Regions from separate parts of the Streptomyces sp. NPDC005004 genome, predicted to be linked through region 2. Evidence: riboswitches for the same ligand, from Rfam matches in the RefSeq annotation. Region 2 holds a riboswitch; each other region holds the start of a gene.

Region 1 (4,125 bases), on a different contig from region 2:
CGAAGTGAGGCCCCCGGTGGTGACACCGGTCCGTGTCGTCATCGGCCTGTGTCTTCTCGCGCCGTTCGTCGCGATGCTGTGGGTCGGCTCGTTCGCGAAGACGGACCCGACGTTCATCGGCATCCCGTTCTTCTACTGGTACCAGATGCTGTGGGTGCTGGTCTCCACCTCGCTCACCATGCTGGCGTACCAGCTCTGGCAGCGCGATCAGCGCGCCCGCAAGGCTCAGGTTCAGGACGGGGGTGCGTCCCGGTGAAGGACGGCGTCAACGGCGTGGCGCTCGGCGTCTTCGTCTTCTTCTTCCTGGCCGTCACGGTCATGGGCTTCCTGGCCGCGCGCTGGCGCAAGGCCGAGAACGAGCACTCGCTGGACGAATGGGGGCTGGGCGGCCGGTCGTTCGGCACCTGGGTCACCTGGTTCCTGCTCGGCGGCGACCTCTACACGGCGTACACCTTCGTCGCCGTGCCCGCCGCGATCTACGCGGCCGGTGCCGCCGGGTTCTTCGCGGTGCCGTACACGATCCTGGTGTACCCGCTGATCTTCACGTTCCTGCCCCGGCTGTGGTCGGTCTCGCACCGCCACGGGTACGTCACCACCTCGGACTTCGTGCGTGGGCGGTTCGGCTCGAAGGGCCTGTCGCTGGCGGTGGCGGTCACCGGCATCCTGGCGACCATGCCGTACATCGCGCTCCAACTGGTCGGCATCCAGGCCGTCCTGGACGTGATGGGCGTGGGCGGCGGCGAGAACACCAACTGGTTCGTGAAGGACCTGCCGCTGCTGATCGCCTTCGGTGTGCTCGCGGCCTACACCTACTCCTCGGGCCTGCGCGCCCCGGCGCTGATCGCGTTCGTGAAGGACGCGCTGATCTACATCGTCATCGCGGTGGCGATCATCTACATCCCGATCAAGCTGGGCGGGTTCGACCACATCTTCGCGGCCGCCGACAAGAAGTTCACCGCGGCGGGCGCGGGCGGTCTGGTCCCGGCACCGGCGGGCCAGTGGACGTACGCCACCCTGGCGCTCGGTTCGGCGCTCGCGCTGTTCATGTACCCGCACTCGATCACCGCGACCCTGTCGTCCAGGAGCCGTGAGGTGATCCGGCGCAACACCACGATCCTGCCGCTGTACTCCCTGATGCTGGGCCTGCTCGCGCTGCTCGGCTTCATGGCGATCGCGGCCGGAGTGAAGGTGGCCAACGGGCAGTTGGCGATCCCGCAGCTCTTCGAGGACATGTTCCCGAGCTGGTTCGCGGGCGTGGCCTTCGCGGCGATCGGCATCGGCGCGCTGGTCCCGGCGGCCATCATGTCGATCGCGGCCGCGAACCTGTTCACCCGGAACATCTACAAGGACTTCATCAAGCCCGACGCCACGCCCAGGCAGGAGGCGCAGGTCTCCAAGCTGGTGTCGCTCCTGGTGAAGGTCGGCGCGCTGGTCTTCGTCCTCACGATGGACAAGACGGTGGCGATCAACTTCCAGCTCCTGGGCGGCATCTGGATCCTCCAGACCTTCCCGGCGCTGGTGGGCGGTCTGTTCACCCGCTGGTTCCACCGCTGGGCACTGCTCGCGGGCTGGGCGGTCGGCATGGTCTACGGCACGCTGGCCGCGTACGGGGTCGCCTCGCCGACGCAGGCGCACTTCGGCGGCTCGGCCAAGGAGATCCCGGGCATCGGTGAGATCGGCTACATCGGTCTGACGGCCTTCGTGCTGAACGCCCTGGTCACCGTGGTCGGCACGGTCGTCCTGAAGGCCGTGAAGGCTCCCGAGGGCGTGGACGAGACCCGGCCCGGGGACTACACGGCGGACGCGGGCGACGCGGGCGTCGAGGTGGAGCTGCCGCCCGCCACGGCGGGGAGCGCGCACTAGTCCCCGTCACTCAACTACCTTGCGGGCCGCCGGAAACGCGAGAGCGCCGGCGGCCCGCCGTCGTCCACACTCACGGTATGGACTTCCTCATCCGGCAGGCCCGCCCCGACGAGTACGCGGAGCTGGGCGAGATCACCGCCCAGGCCTACCTCCAGGACGGGCTCCTCGACTTCGGGGAGGGCGACGCGTATCTGACCGAGCTGCGGGACGTGGCGAAACGGGCGGCCGCCGCCGAGGTGCTGGTGGCCGTGCGGGACGGGGTGCTGCTGGGCGGTGTGACGTTCGTCCCGTCCGGCGGTCCGATGAGCGACATCGCCGGGGCGGGCGAGGCCGAGATCAGGATGCTGGCGGTCGCGCACGCCGGCCGGGGGCAGGGAGCCAGGGAGGCGCTCGTACGGGCCTGTGTGGAGCGCGCGCGGGCCGTGGAGGGCTGTGTACGGGTCGTGCTGTCGACCCAGCCGACGATGCGCGCGGCCCACCGGATCTACGCGCGCCTCGGCTTCGTTCGCACACCCGAGCGGGACTGGAACCCCCTGCCCGGCCTGCCGGAGATCGCCCTGCTTACCTACGAGTTCACGCTCTGAGATCACCGCGACACACGACAGACACAACATCTGGGGGTGCCACGACAGCACGGCACTAGATGTATGCTCATGCTCGCTGTCGCCGCAGGGGAATCCGGTGCGAATCCGGAACTGTCCCGCAACGGTGTACTCGCGTGCTTTGCGCACGCCCGCTTCAGTCCGAGGACCTGCCGACAGCGCGCCCGGCCGTCCGGTCCGGGTGCCCTGAAGACGTCCGGGCCTCGTGGAGTGGGCCGGTGGACGCGACGCGTGCGCGCTCGTGCCCTCCCCTGCCCTCCGCCAGGCCCCCGTGCCCAGCGAGGGAGAGCCCCACGTGACCATCGCGCCGTCCGACCCGGCTTCAGCCACCCCGGCGACCCGGGTGGAGAACGACGGTCCCGGAGCCGCGCTGCTGCGGACCCTGACCGAGCTGACCGCAGACCTCCCCGACGCCGACCCCGGCCGGGTCGCCGCCGCCGCGCTGCGCGGCCGTTCGGCGAAGGCCGACGAGGCCGAGCTGCGTGAGCTGGCGACCGAGGCCGCCGCCGGTCTGATCTCCGAGGACCCCGCCTACTCGCGGCTGGCCGCCCGGCTGCTCACGCTCTCCATCCGCGCCGAGGCCGCCTCGCAGGGCGTGGCGACCTTCACCGAGTCCGTGGCCGTGGGCCACCGCGAGGGCCTGGTCGCCGACCGCACCGCCGACTTCGTCGCGCTGCACGCCGCCCGCCTTGACGCCCTGATCGACACCGGCGCCGACGACCGGTTCGGCTACTTCGGTCTGCGCACCCTGCACAGCCGCTATCTGCTGCGCCACCCGATCACCCGCAAGGTGATCGAGACCCCGCAGCACTTCATGCTGCGCGTGGCGAGCGGTCTGGCCGAGAACGACAGCGCCGCCGCCGTGGACGAAGTGGCCGCGCTCTACGGCCTGATGAGCCGCCTGGACTATCTGCCGTCCTCCCCCACGCTGTTCAACTCCGGTACGCGGCACCCCCAGATGTCGTCCTGCTACCTGCTGGACTCCCCGCTGGACGAGCTGGACTCCATCTACGACCGCTACCACCAGGTGGCCCGCCTCTCGAAGCACGCCGGTGGCATCGGTCTGTCCTACTCCCGCATCCGCAGCCGGGGTTCGCTGATCCGGGGCACCAACGGGCACTCCAACGGCATCGTGCCGTTCCTCAAGACGCTGGACGCCTCGGTGGCCGCGGTCAACCAGGGCGGGCGGCGCAAGGGCGCGGCCGCGGTGTACCTGGAGACCTGGCACTCCGACATCGAGGAGTTCCTGGAGCTGCGCGACAACACCGGTGAGGACGCGCGCCGTACGCACAATCTGAACCTCGCGCACTGGATCCCGGACGAGTTCATGCGCCGGGTCAACGCCGACGAGCAGTGGTCGCTGTTCTCCCCGGCGGACGTGCCCGAGCTGGTCGACCTGTGGGGCGAGGAGTTCGACGCCGCCTACCGCAAGGCCGAGGCGTCGGGTCTGGCGAAGAAGACCATGCCGGCCCGCGAGCTGTACGGCCGCATGATGCGCACCCTCGCGCAGACCGGCAACGGCTGGATGACCTTCAAGGACGCCGCCAACCGCACCGCCAACCAGACGGCGCTGCCGGGCAACGTGGTCCACTCCTCCAACCTCTGCACGGAGATCCTGGAGGTCACCGACGACGGCGAGACCGCGGTCTGCAACCTCGGC
Region 2 (4,125 bases):
GACCTTGATGTGCCGGCCGTCCACCCGGGTCAGTGCCGAGTCGAAGATCGAGGAGGCCGGGTTGCCGACGATGTCGGCCGAGACCAGCGCGTCCTCCGAGTACTCCAGCACCCCGGCGAGCGGACCCTCGGCGGCGGCGCGGTAGGCGGCCAGCACCTCGTCGCGGGTGACGTCCCGCGAGACCGTGGTGTTCAGCTCCACGATCGAGCCCACCGGCACCGGCACCCGGATCGAGTCGCCCGACAGCTTGCCGTCCAGGCCCGGCAGCACCAGGCCGATGGCCTTGGCCGCGCCGGTCGTCGTCGGCACGATGTTCACGCCGGCGGCACGCGCCCGGCGGGCGTCGCGGTGCGGGCCGTCCTGGAGGTTCTGCTCCTGGGTGTAGGCGTGCACCGTCGTCATGAAGCCGTGCTCGATGCCCGCGAGGTCGTCCAGGACGGCGGCCAGCGGGGCCAGCGCGTTGGTCGTGCAGGAGGCGTTCGACACGACGGTGTGCAGCGCCGGGTCGTAGGCGTCGGTGTTCACGCCGTACGCCAGCGTCACGTCCGCGCCGTCCGACGGCGCGCTCACCAGCACCCGGCTCGCGCCCGCGTCCAGGTGGACGCGCGCGGCCTTGGCGGCGGTGAAGCGGCCGGTCGCCTCCAGGACGATGTCCACGCCCAGCTCCGCCCACGGCAGCTGCGCCGGGTCGCGCTCGGCGAGCACCTTGATGCGACGGCCGTCGACCACCAGGGTGTCCCCGTCCACGGACACCGGGCGGCCCAGGCGTCCTGCGGTGGTGTCGAAGGCGAGCAGCCGGGCGAGCACGGCGGGCTCGGTGAGGTCGTTGACGGCGACCACTTCGAGGTCGCTCCCGCGCTCCAGCAGCGCGCGCAGCACATTGCGTCCGATGCGGCCGAATCCGTTGACGGCGATACGAGTCATGAATGGTGTCCCTTCCGTTCGCCCCCAGATTCGCGGGCGGCGCGCGGGCGGGGGAGCGGCGGGAGCGCCATGGTTCGCAAGGATCGTGCCAGGCGTTCCCGTCGGTACTGCCAGTGGCTCGGCTCCCCTTCGTGGAGGTGCGCCTGTCGCTCAGCTCCCCTTGGTGAAGGTGCGCCGGTAGTCGCTCGGCGTCGTCCCCAGCACGCGCTGGAAGTGCAGCCGCAGATTCGCGCCCGTGCCGAGCCCCACCTCGGCCGCGATCCGCTCCACCCCGTGGTCCGAGCGCTCGAGGAGCTCGCGGGCCAGGTCGACGCGGGCCCGGGTCACCCACTCCATCGGCGTGTATCCGGTGTCCTCCACGAACCGCCGCGAGAAGGTGCGCGGCGACACCGAGGCGTGCCGGGCCAGCGCGGAGAGGCTCAGCGGCTCCCCGAGCCTGCGCAGCGCCCACTCCCGCGTCCCGGCGAACCGCTCGCCCAGCGGCTCGGGCACGCTGCGCGGCACGTACTGCGCCTGACCCCCGCTGCGATAGGGGGCCGCGACCAGGCGCCGGGCCGCGTGGTTGGACGCGGCCACCCCGAGGTCGCCGCGCAGGATGTGCAGACACAGGTCGATGCCGGAGGCGGCGCCCGCCGAGGTGAGCACGCTGCCCTCGTCCACGAACAGCACGTTGCCGTCCACGCGGACCAGCGGATGCCGCTCTGCCAGGGCGCGGGTGTAGTGCCAGTGCGTCGTGGCCCGCCTCCCGTCGAGCAGCCCCGTCGCCGCCAGAGCGAACGCGCCCGTCGAGATCGCCGCGAGCCGCGCCCCGCGCGCGTGCGCCGTGAGCAGCGCCGTGACGACGGCGGCCGGAGGGTCCTCCCGGTCCGGGAACCGGTAGCCGGGCACGAACACGATGTCCGCCCACTCCAGCGCCTCCAGGCCGTGTGCCACGTGGTACGACAGCCCGTCGCCGCCGGTCACCAGACCGGGCTCGGCCCCGCAGACCCGCACCTCGTACGGCATGGAGGCACGGGTCGTGAACACCTGGGCGGGGATGCCCACATCGAGCGGCTTGGCCCCTTCGAGGACGAGGACGGCGGCGCGCAGCAGCGGGGGAGACGGCACGGGAGCCAGCGTACGAGGACGGCGAACCGGCACGCTGACACGGCGTGTTCACCGCGTGCCCGCAGGTCCCGCCCTGCCGGGAGAGGAAGATCACCCGGACCGGCGCGGTCTTGGCCGCGCCCCTCGTACGCGGTACCGTCGGTGCGAAATCGATGACGGCGGAGCGGAAGCCGGTGGGAATCCGGCACGGTCGCGCCACTGTGAGCGAGGCCCCATGAGGGCAGCGCGAGTCAGACCCGTGGCCGTCGTCCTGTGCACCACCGAGATGGGACGCGAATTCCCGAGGAGGTCCTGCCATGGCGCAGACCGTCGCTCCGCCGACAGCCACCACCCCCGCCGTACCCGCCAAGCTGCCGCTCAAGGACATCGCGCCCTGGGCCGTCTTCTTCGGCGTCCTCATGCTGGTCCTGCTCTACTTCGTCGGCGCCGAGCAGGGCGCCACCTCCGTGTTCAACGGCACGGACGTCCACGAGTGGGTGCACGACGCCCGCCACCTGCTCGGCTTCCCCTGCCACTGACGTAAGGGACGCCGCAGGCCCATGAACTCCGCAACGGTCAGAAACCTCCTGGTCCGGGGCATGTTGGCGGGTCTCGCCGCCGGGCTGCTCGCCCTGGTCGCCGCCTACTTCCTCGGTGAACCGAACGTCGACCGGGCGATCGCCTTCGAGGACGCCCACTCCCATGAGCACGAGATGGAGGTCGTCTCCCGCTCCCTGCAGTCCACCGCCGGTCTCGCCACCGGCGTCCTGGTCTACGGGGTCGCCTTCGGCGGCATCGCCGCGCTCGCGTTCTGCTTCGCGCTCGGCCGCGTCGGCCTCTTCGGCCCCCGCGCGACCGCGCTGCTGCTGTCCACGGCCGCGCTGCTCGCGGTGTACGTCGTGCCGTTCCTCAAGTACCCGGCGAACCCGCCCTCGGTGGGCGAGCCGGACACCATCGGCAAGCGCACCACGCTGTACTTCCTGATGATGCTGCTCAGTGTGCTGCTGGCGGTCGGCGCCACCCTGCTCGGCAAGCGGCTCGCCCCGGGCCTGGGGACCTGGTACGCCACCGTCGTGGCCGTCGCCGCCTTCGCGGTGGTGATCGGCCTCGCGTACGCGTTCCTGCCGGTGGTCAACGAGGTGCCCAGGGACTTCCCGGCCACCTTGCTCTGGCGCTTCCGGCTCGCCGCGCTGGCCGTCCAGGCCGTGCTGTGGGGCGGATTCGGGCTGCTCTTCGGCGAGTTGGCCGAGCGGCAGCTCAACCCGCGCCCGGCGAAGGTCCCGGCGGCGGTGGCCGCCTCGGGCTGAGCCGGCCGTTCGACGACGGCCGTACGACGACGAGAGGGCCCCGGGACCGTCCGGGGCCCTCTCGCGTTCGTCCGCCCGGCCCCCGCCACCGGGAGCGGCACGGAGCCAGGGCGAAGAGCGGCGCCCGGTGGGACCGAGTACCGGGCGCCGACTCGCCAAAGTCACTCAGCCTTGCCTGAGTTTCACCGGTCGGTCCGGGAACGGTCGGATTCGGGCGGTGACGTCGCCTCTCCGCCGAGCGGGCGCCCGAGACGTAGATTCCAGCGTCCGGCCCGGCCGCTCAACTCCGTGACGGTCAGCGGCAGTACGTCCAGGCGCCAGAACGTCTCCGGAGGCAGGACGAGTGCGTGGACGACGGCCGCGCGGACGACGTCCGGTTCGACGACGGCGAGCGTGCGGGAGTCCGCCGGTACCTCCGACTCCAGCCAGCCGCCGACGCGTTGGCACAGAGCGCGCACCGACTCCCCGCCGTGCGGGGAGCTTTCGGGATCGGCGAGCCACCGCATCAGCGCCTCCGGCTCGGCGCCGCCCACCTCCGCCAGGGTGCGCCCGCGCCAGCGGCCCGCGTCGAGCGTGGCCAGATTCGGCAACTCCGCGGCTTCGAGACCGAGTTCGCCCGCCGTCTCCTGGCACCGGGCGCCGGGCGACCGCACGACCCGCTCGGCGCGGGGCAGCATGCCCGCCGCCGCGCGAGCACGGGCCGCGCCGGAGGCGTCGAGGGGGCCGAGCCCGTCGTAGAACCGGGCTTGCCGCAGCGCCGGGCTGCTCGCGGGGGAGACGAGGAGGACACGGCTGGTCACGGGGCTCC
Region 3 (4,125 bases), on a different contig from region 2:
CGCGGAACTTCGAAGCCCTCGCCGGTCAGCAGCACGGTGTCGGAGAGGAACCGGGACAGCTCCAGGAGGTTCTCCGGGCCGCCCTCGACCAGATAGCGCAGCGCCTCCGCCACGACCCCGGCGGGCACCGACGACTCGGCCATCAGCTCGGCGTCCGGCACGCTCTCGCCGCCCAGCAGCACGGTCGGCACACCGGACGCCTTGAGCGCGGCGAGCCCGTCCTCCCAGGCACGCTTGCCGCCGAGGAGCCGTACGACCGCGAGGTCGGCGCCCGCCAGGAGCCCCGGCAGCTCGCCGGTGACGTCCACGCGGACGGGGTTGCCGATCCGGTAGTCGGCGCCGCTGGCACGCGCGGCCAGCAGGTCCGTGTCGGCGGTCGACAACAACAACACTGTGCTCATGCGGGCGCTCCCGGGGGGATGAAGGGCAGTCCTCGCGGCGCGCCGGACTCGATGAGCCGCCAGAGCGCGTCCGTGTCCGCGTGCTGTTCGATGAGGTCGCCGAGCCGGTCGAGCTGCTCCTCGCGCAGCGCGGCGAACGAGGTGCCGGGGGCCGGGACGAAGCGGCGTCCGGTGGCGGCGGCGACCTCGCGCAGGAAGGCGCGCCGGAAGCCGTCCGACTCCAGCGAGCCGTGCCAGTGGGTGCCCCAGACCTGGCCGACCCGGCAGCCGTCCAGGAAGGCTTCACCGCCCAGGACGTGGGCGACACCGTGATGGATCTCGTACCCCTCGACCGGTTCGCCCAGGGCCTCGCCGGAGGGGCGCGTGAGGGTCTTCTCGCGGGCGAAGCGCACCCGCACCGGCAGCAGGCCGAGCCCCTCGACGGTTCCGGCGCGCGACTCCACCTCGTCCTCGATGCGCTCGCCGAGCACCTGGAAGCCGCCGCAGATGCCCAGGACCGGGCGCCCCTCGGCGGCCCGGCGGGCCAGCGCGTCCGCGAGGCCGCGCTCGCGCAGCCAGGCCAGCGCCCGCACGGTTCCGCGCGTGCCCGGGACCACCACCAGGTCGGCGTCGGCCAGTTCCTCCGGGCGGTCCACGAACCGCACGATCACGCCGGGCTCGGCGGCCAGCGCGTCCACGTCGGTGAAGTTGGACATCAGCGGCACCGCGCACACCGCGACCCGCAGCACGTCCTCTCCGACCGGCGGGGCGACCGTGGACTCGCGGACGGTGCCCCGCAGCGAGACGCGGAGCCCGTCCTCCTCGTCGATGCCGAGCCCGTGCCGGAACGGCAGCACGCCGTAGGTGTCGCGCCCGGTGAGGCCGCGCAGCATGTCGAGGCCCGGTTCCAGCAGCGAGACGTCGCCCCGGAACTTGTTCACCAGGAACCCGGCGACCAGCTCCTGGTCCTCGGGGGAGAGCAGGGCGAGCGTGCCGTAGAAGGAGGCGAAGACGCCGCCGCGGTCGATGTCGCCGACGACGAGGACGGGCAGGCGCGCGCCGCGCGCGATCCCCATGTTCACGATGTCGGTGCGCCGCAGATTGATCTCGGCGGGCGAACCGGCCCCCTCACAGATCACCGCGTCATACGTGCCCCGCAACTCGGCCAGGCACTCCAGCACGGTGCCGAGCAGCCGCTGCTGGCGTCCGCCGTGATAGCCGCGCGCGCTCATCTCGCCCACCGGCCTGCCCAGCAGCACCACTTGACTGCTCTGCTCGCCACCGGGCTTGAGCAGCACGGGATTCATCAGGGCGGTCGGCTCGACGCGGCACGCCTGCGCCTGCATGGCCTGCGCCCGCCCGATCTCGGCGCCCTCGCGGGTGACGAAGGAGTTGAGGGACATGTTCTGCGCCTTGAAGGGCGCCACCTTCACGCCCTGGCGGACCAGCCAGCGGCAGATCCCGGCCGTCACGACGCTCTTGCCCGCGTCGGAGGTCGTACCCGCGACGAGGAGACCACCGTTCACTTCCCGCGTCCCTTCAGGATCAGGCTCGCCCCGGCGCTCACGCCGAGCGCGAGCAGACCGACGCGGCGGGAGAGCCGTACCGCCCGGTCGATGTCGGTGACCCGGACCGGACGCCCGGAGCCGTTGAGCACGGGCCGGTGCTCGACCCGGCCGCCGTAGGACAGCGTGCCGCCGAGGCGCACGCCGAGGGCGCCCGCGAACGACGCCTCCACCGGACCGGCGTTGGGGCTCGGGTGCCGGTCGGCGTCGGCCCGCCAGGCGCGGACGGCACCACGCGGATCGGGGCCGGCCAGCGTCGCCAGCAGCGCGGTCAGACGGGCCCCGGGCCATCCCGCCACGTCGTCCAGGCGGGCGGCGGCCCAGCCGAAGCGGCGCAGCCGGGGCGACTTGTGGCCCACCATGGCGTCCAGCGTGTTGACGGCCCGGAAGCCGAGCAGCCCGGGCACCCCGGCCACCGCGCCCCACACCAGGGCGCCCACGACCGCGTCGGAGGTGTTCTCGGCGACCGACTCGACCACGGCGCGGGCGATCCCGTCGGCGTCCAGCGCCTGCGGGTCGCGACCGCACAGGTGCGGAAGGCGGGCGCGGGCGGCGGTCACGTCCCCGTCGGCCAGGGCACGGCCGACGGCGCGTGCCTCCCGGGCCAGCGAGGTGCCGCCGACGACGGCCCAGGTGGCGGCGGCGGTCAGCGCCAGGGACGCGGCGGGGGAGCGGCGTACGGCGCGCTCGGCCAGCGCGCCCGTCGCGACGGCGCCCCCGGCGCACACCAGCGTGTGCAGGGCGCCCCAGCCGCGGTGGTCGTGCCACAGCGCGCGCTCGACGGCCCCGGCGGCGCGTCCGAACGCCGCCACGGGGTGGCGGCGGCGGGGATCACCGAGGAGCAGGTCGCCCAGGAGGCCGGCGGCGGCGCCGTACGCGTAGGAGCGATCGGCACCCATCGGCTCAGCCGGCCGTGGGCGCGGGAGCGGTCCTGGGAGGGGTACTCAACGGGCAGCCGAGCATGGCGGTATGTCCTCACTCAGGGTGTCCACGCCCTGGTTCGACGAGACCGACGGCAGGAGTTCCTGGCTCCCGGGGATCACTCCCCGGTGACAGTGGCGGGACCGCGCCGGATTCGCACCGGCTTCCTCTTCTGCCGCCGTACATGGCCCCGGAAGTCCACCACGCCCCCCGAAGGGCCGTCAACCTGCCCTTGACCTGCGGAGGGAGAGTGTGGGCGGGCCCACATCGGGCCCTCGTCAGGCACAGGCGGGGCGTACGCCGGGGGGGCCGGCGAAGCGCGAGGCCCCTCCCGGCGGGTGCCGGAAGGGGCCTCACACACGTAATGCGCCGCCGGGGCTGTCGGCTCAGGCCTTCGCCACGATCAGGTAGAACCCGTACGCCACCGCCGCCGCACACGCGGCGAAGCAGAGGTACGCGCCGGTCACCGCGAGGGCGGCCGACTCGCCGCGCGCGGCGGCCTTCTCGCGGCGGGCGAGCCCGCCGACGCCCAGGGTGAACAGGACCACCAGGGCCACGCTCGCCGCGAGGCTGACACCGAAGACGGAACCGATGGCCGCCCAGTCGATCTGCATGGGGTTGCTCCTTCGGAGACCGGGTCAGGCCGCGGAGGCGGGCGGGGCGACGGGGGTCGCGGTGGCCGGTTCGACGACGGCCGGGGCCGGGATGGTGGCCGTCAGGCCCTCGGCCACGGTGCCCGCGGGGGGTGGGGTGACCGCGGCCATGGCGGTGGTGACCACACCGGCGGGCTCCTCGTGCGCGCCGGCCGGGGTGACGCTGGTGTGGTCGATGACCTCGCGGCGGGAGATCTTCCAGATCGCGGCGCTCGCGGCGACCAGGAAGACGGCGACGGCGGCGGTGCCCCAGTCGCCCAGGTCGGTCACGGACTCGGCGCCCGCGGCGACCAGGGCGGCGGCCGGGAGGGTCAGCGCCCAGGCGACGAACATCCGGGACGCGGTGGACCAGCGGACCACACCGCCCTTGCGGCCCAGGCCCGCGCCCATCACCGCGCCGGAGACGACGTGGGTGGTGGACAGGGAGAAGCCGAGGTGCGAGGAGGCCAGGATGGCCGTCGCGGCGCTGGTCTGGGCGGCGAAGCCCTGACGCGGCTCCAGGTCGGTGAGGCCGGTGCCCATCGTGCGGATGATGCGCCAGCCGCCGATGTAGGTACCGGCCGCGATGGCCAGACCCGCCGAGAGGATGACCCAGACCGGCGGGTT

The links. A riboswitch is a leader RNA that binds a small molecule or an ion and turns the genes downstream of it on or off. The one in region 2 is predicted to bind cobalamin.
Region 1: linked by a shared signal. The riboswitch ahead of ACWEEU_RS16830 (ribonucleoside-diphosphate reductase subunit alpha) and the one ahead of ACWEEU_RS07490 (CbtB domain-containing protein) in region 2 are both predicted to bind cobalamin.
Region 3: linked by a shared signal. The riboswitch ahead of ACWEEU_RS26325 (cobalamin biosynthesis protein) and the one ahead of ACWEEU_RS07490 (CbtB domain-containing protein) in region 2 are both predicted to bind cobalamin.

The regions. Positions count from the first base shown of each region.
Region 1 is NZ_JBSGAH010000010.1:186,767-190,891, forward strand. Features, by position in the region: gene ACWEEU_RS16815 (DUF3311 domain-containing protein) at 1-256, shown strand, start outside; gene mctP (monocarboxylate uptake permease MctP) at 253-1,863, shown strand; gene ACWEEU_RS16825 (GNAT family N-acetyltransferase) at 1,941-2,447, shown strand; cobalamin riboswitch at 2,511-2,636, shown strand; gene ACWEEU_RS16830 (ribonucleoside-diphosphate reductase subunit alpha) at 2,761-4,125, shown strand, end outside.
Region 2 is NZ_JBSGAH010000004.1:303,488-307,612, forward strand. Features, by position in the region: gene gap (type I glyceraldehyde-3-phosphate dehydrogenase) at 1-924, opposite strand, end outside; gene ACWEEU_RS07485 (GlxA family transcriptional regulator) at 1,075-2,031, opposite strand; cobalamin riboswitch at 2,149-2,292, shown strand; gene ACWEEU_RS07490 (CbtB domain-containing protein) at 2,328-2,549, shown strand; gene ACWEEU_RS07495 (CbtA family protein) at 2,571-3,317, shown strand; gene ACWEEU_RS07500 (histidine phosphatase family protein) at 3,500-4,117, opposite strand.
Region 3 is NZ_JBSGAH010000022.1:71,675-75,799, forward strand. Features, by position in the region: gene cobN (cobaltochelatase subunit CobN) at 1-401, opposite strand, end outside; gene ACWEEU_RS26320 (cobyric acid synthase) at 398-1,906, opposite strand; gene ACWEEU_RS26325 (cobalamin biosynthesis protein) at 1,903-2,844, opposite strand; cobalamin riboswitch at 2,943-3,084, opposite strand; gene ACWEEU_RS26330 (hypothetical protein) at 3,253-3,480, opposite strand; gene ACWEEU_RS26335 (inorganic phosphate transporter) at 3,505-4,125, opposite strand, start outside.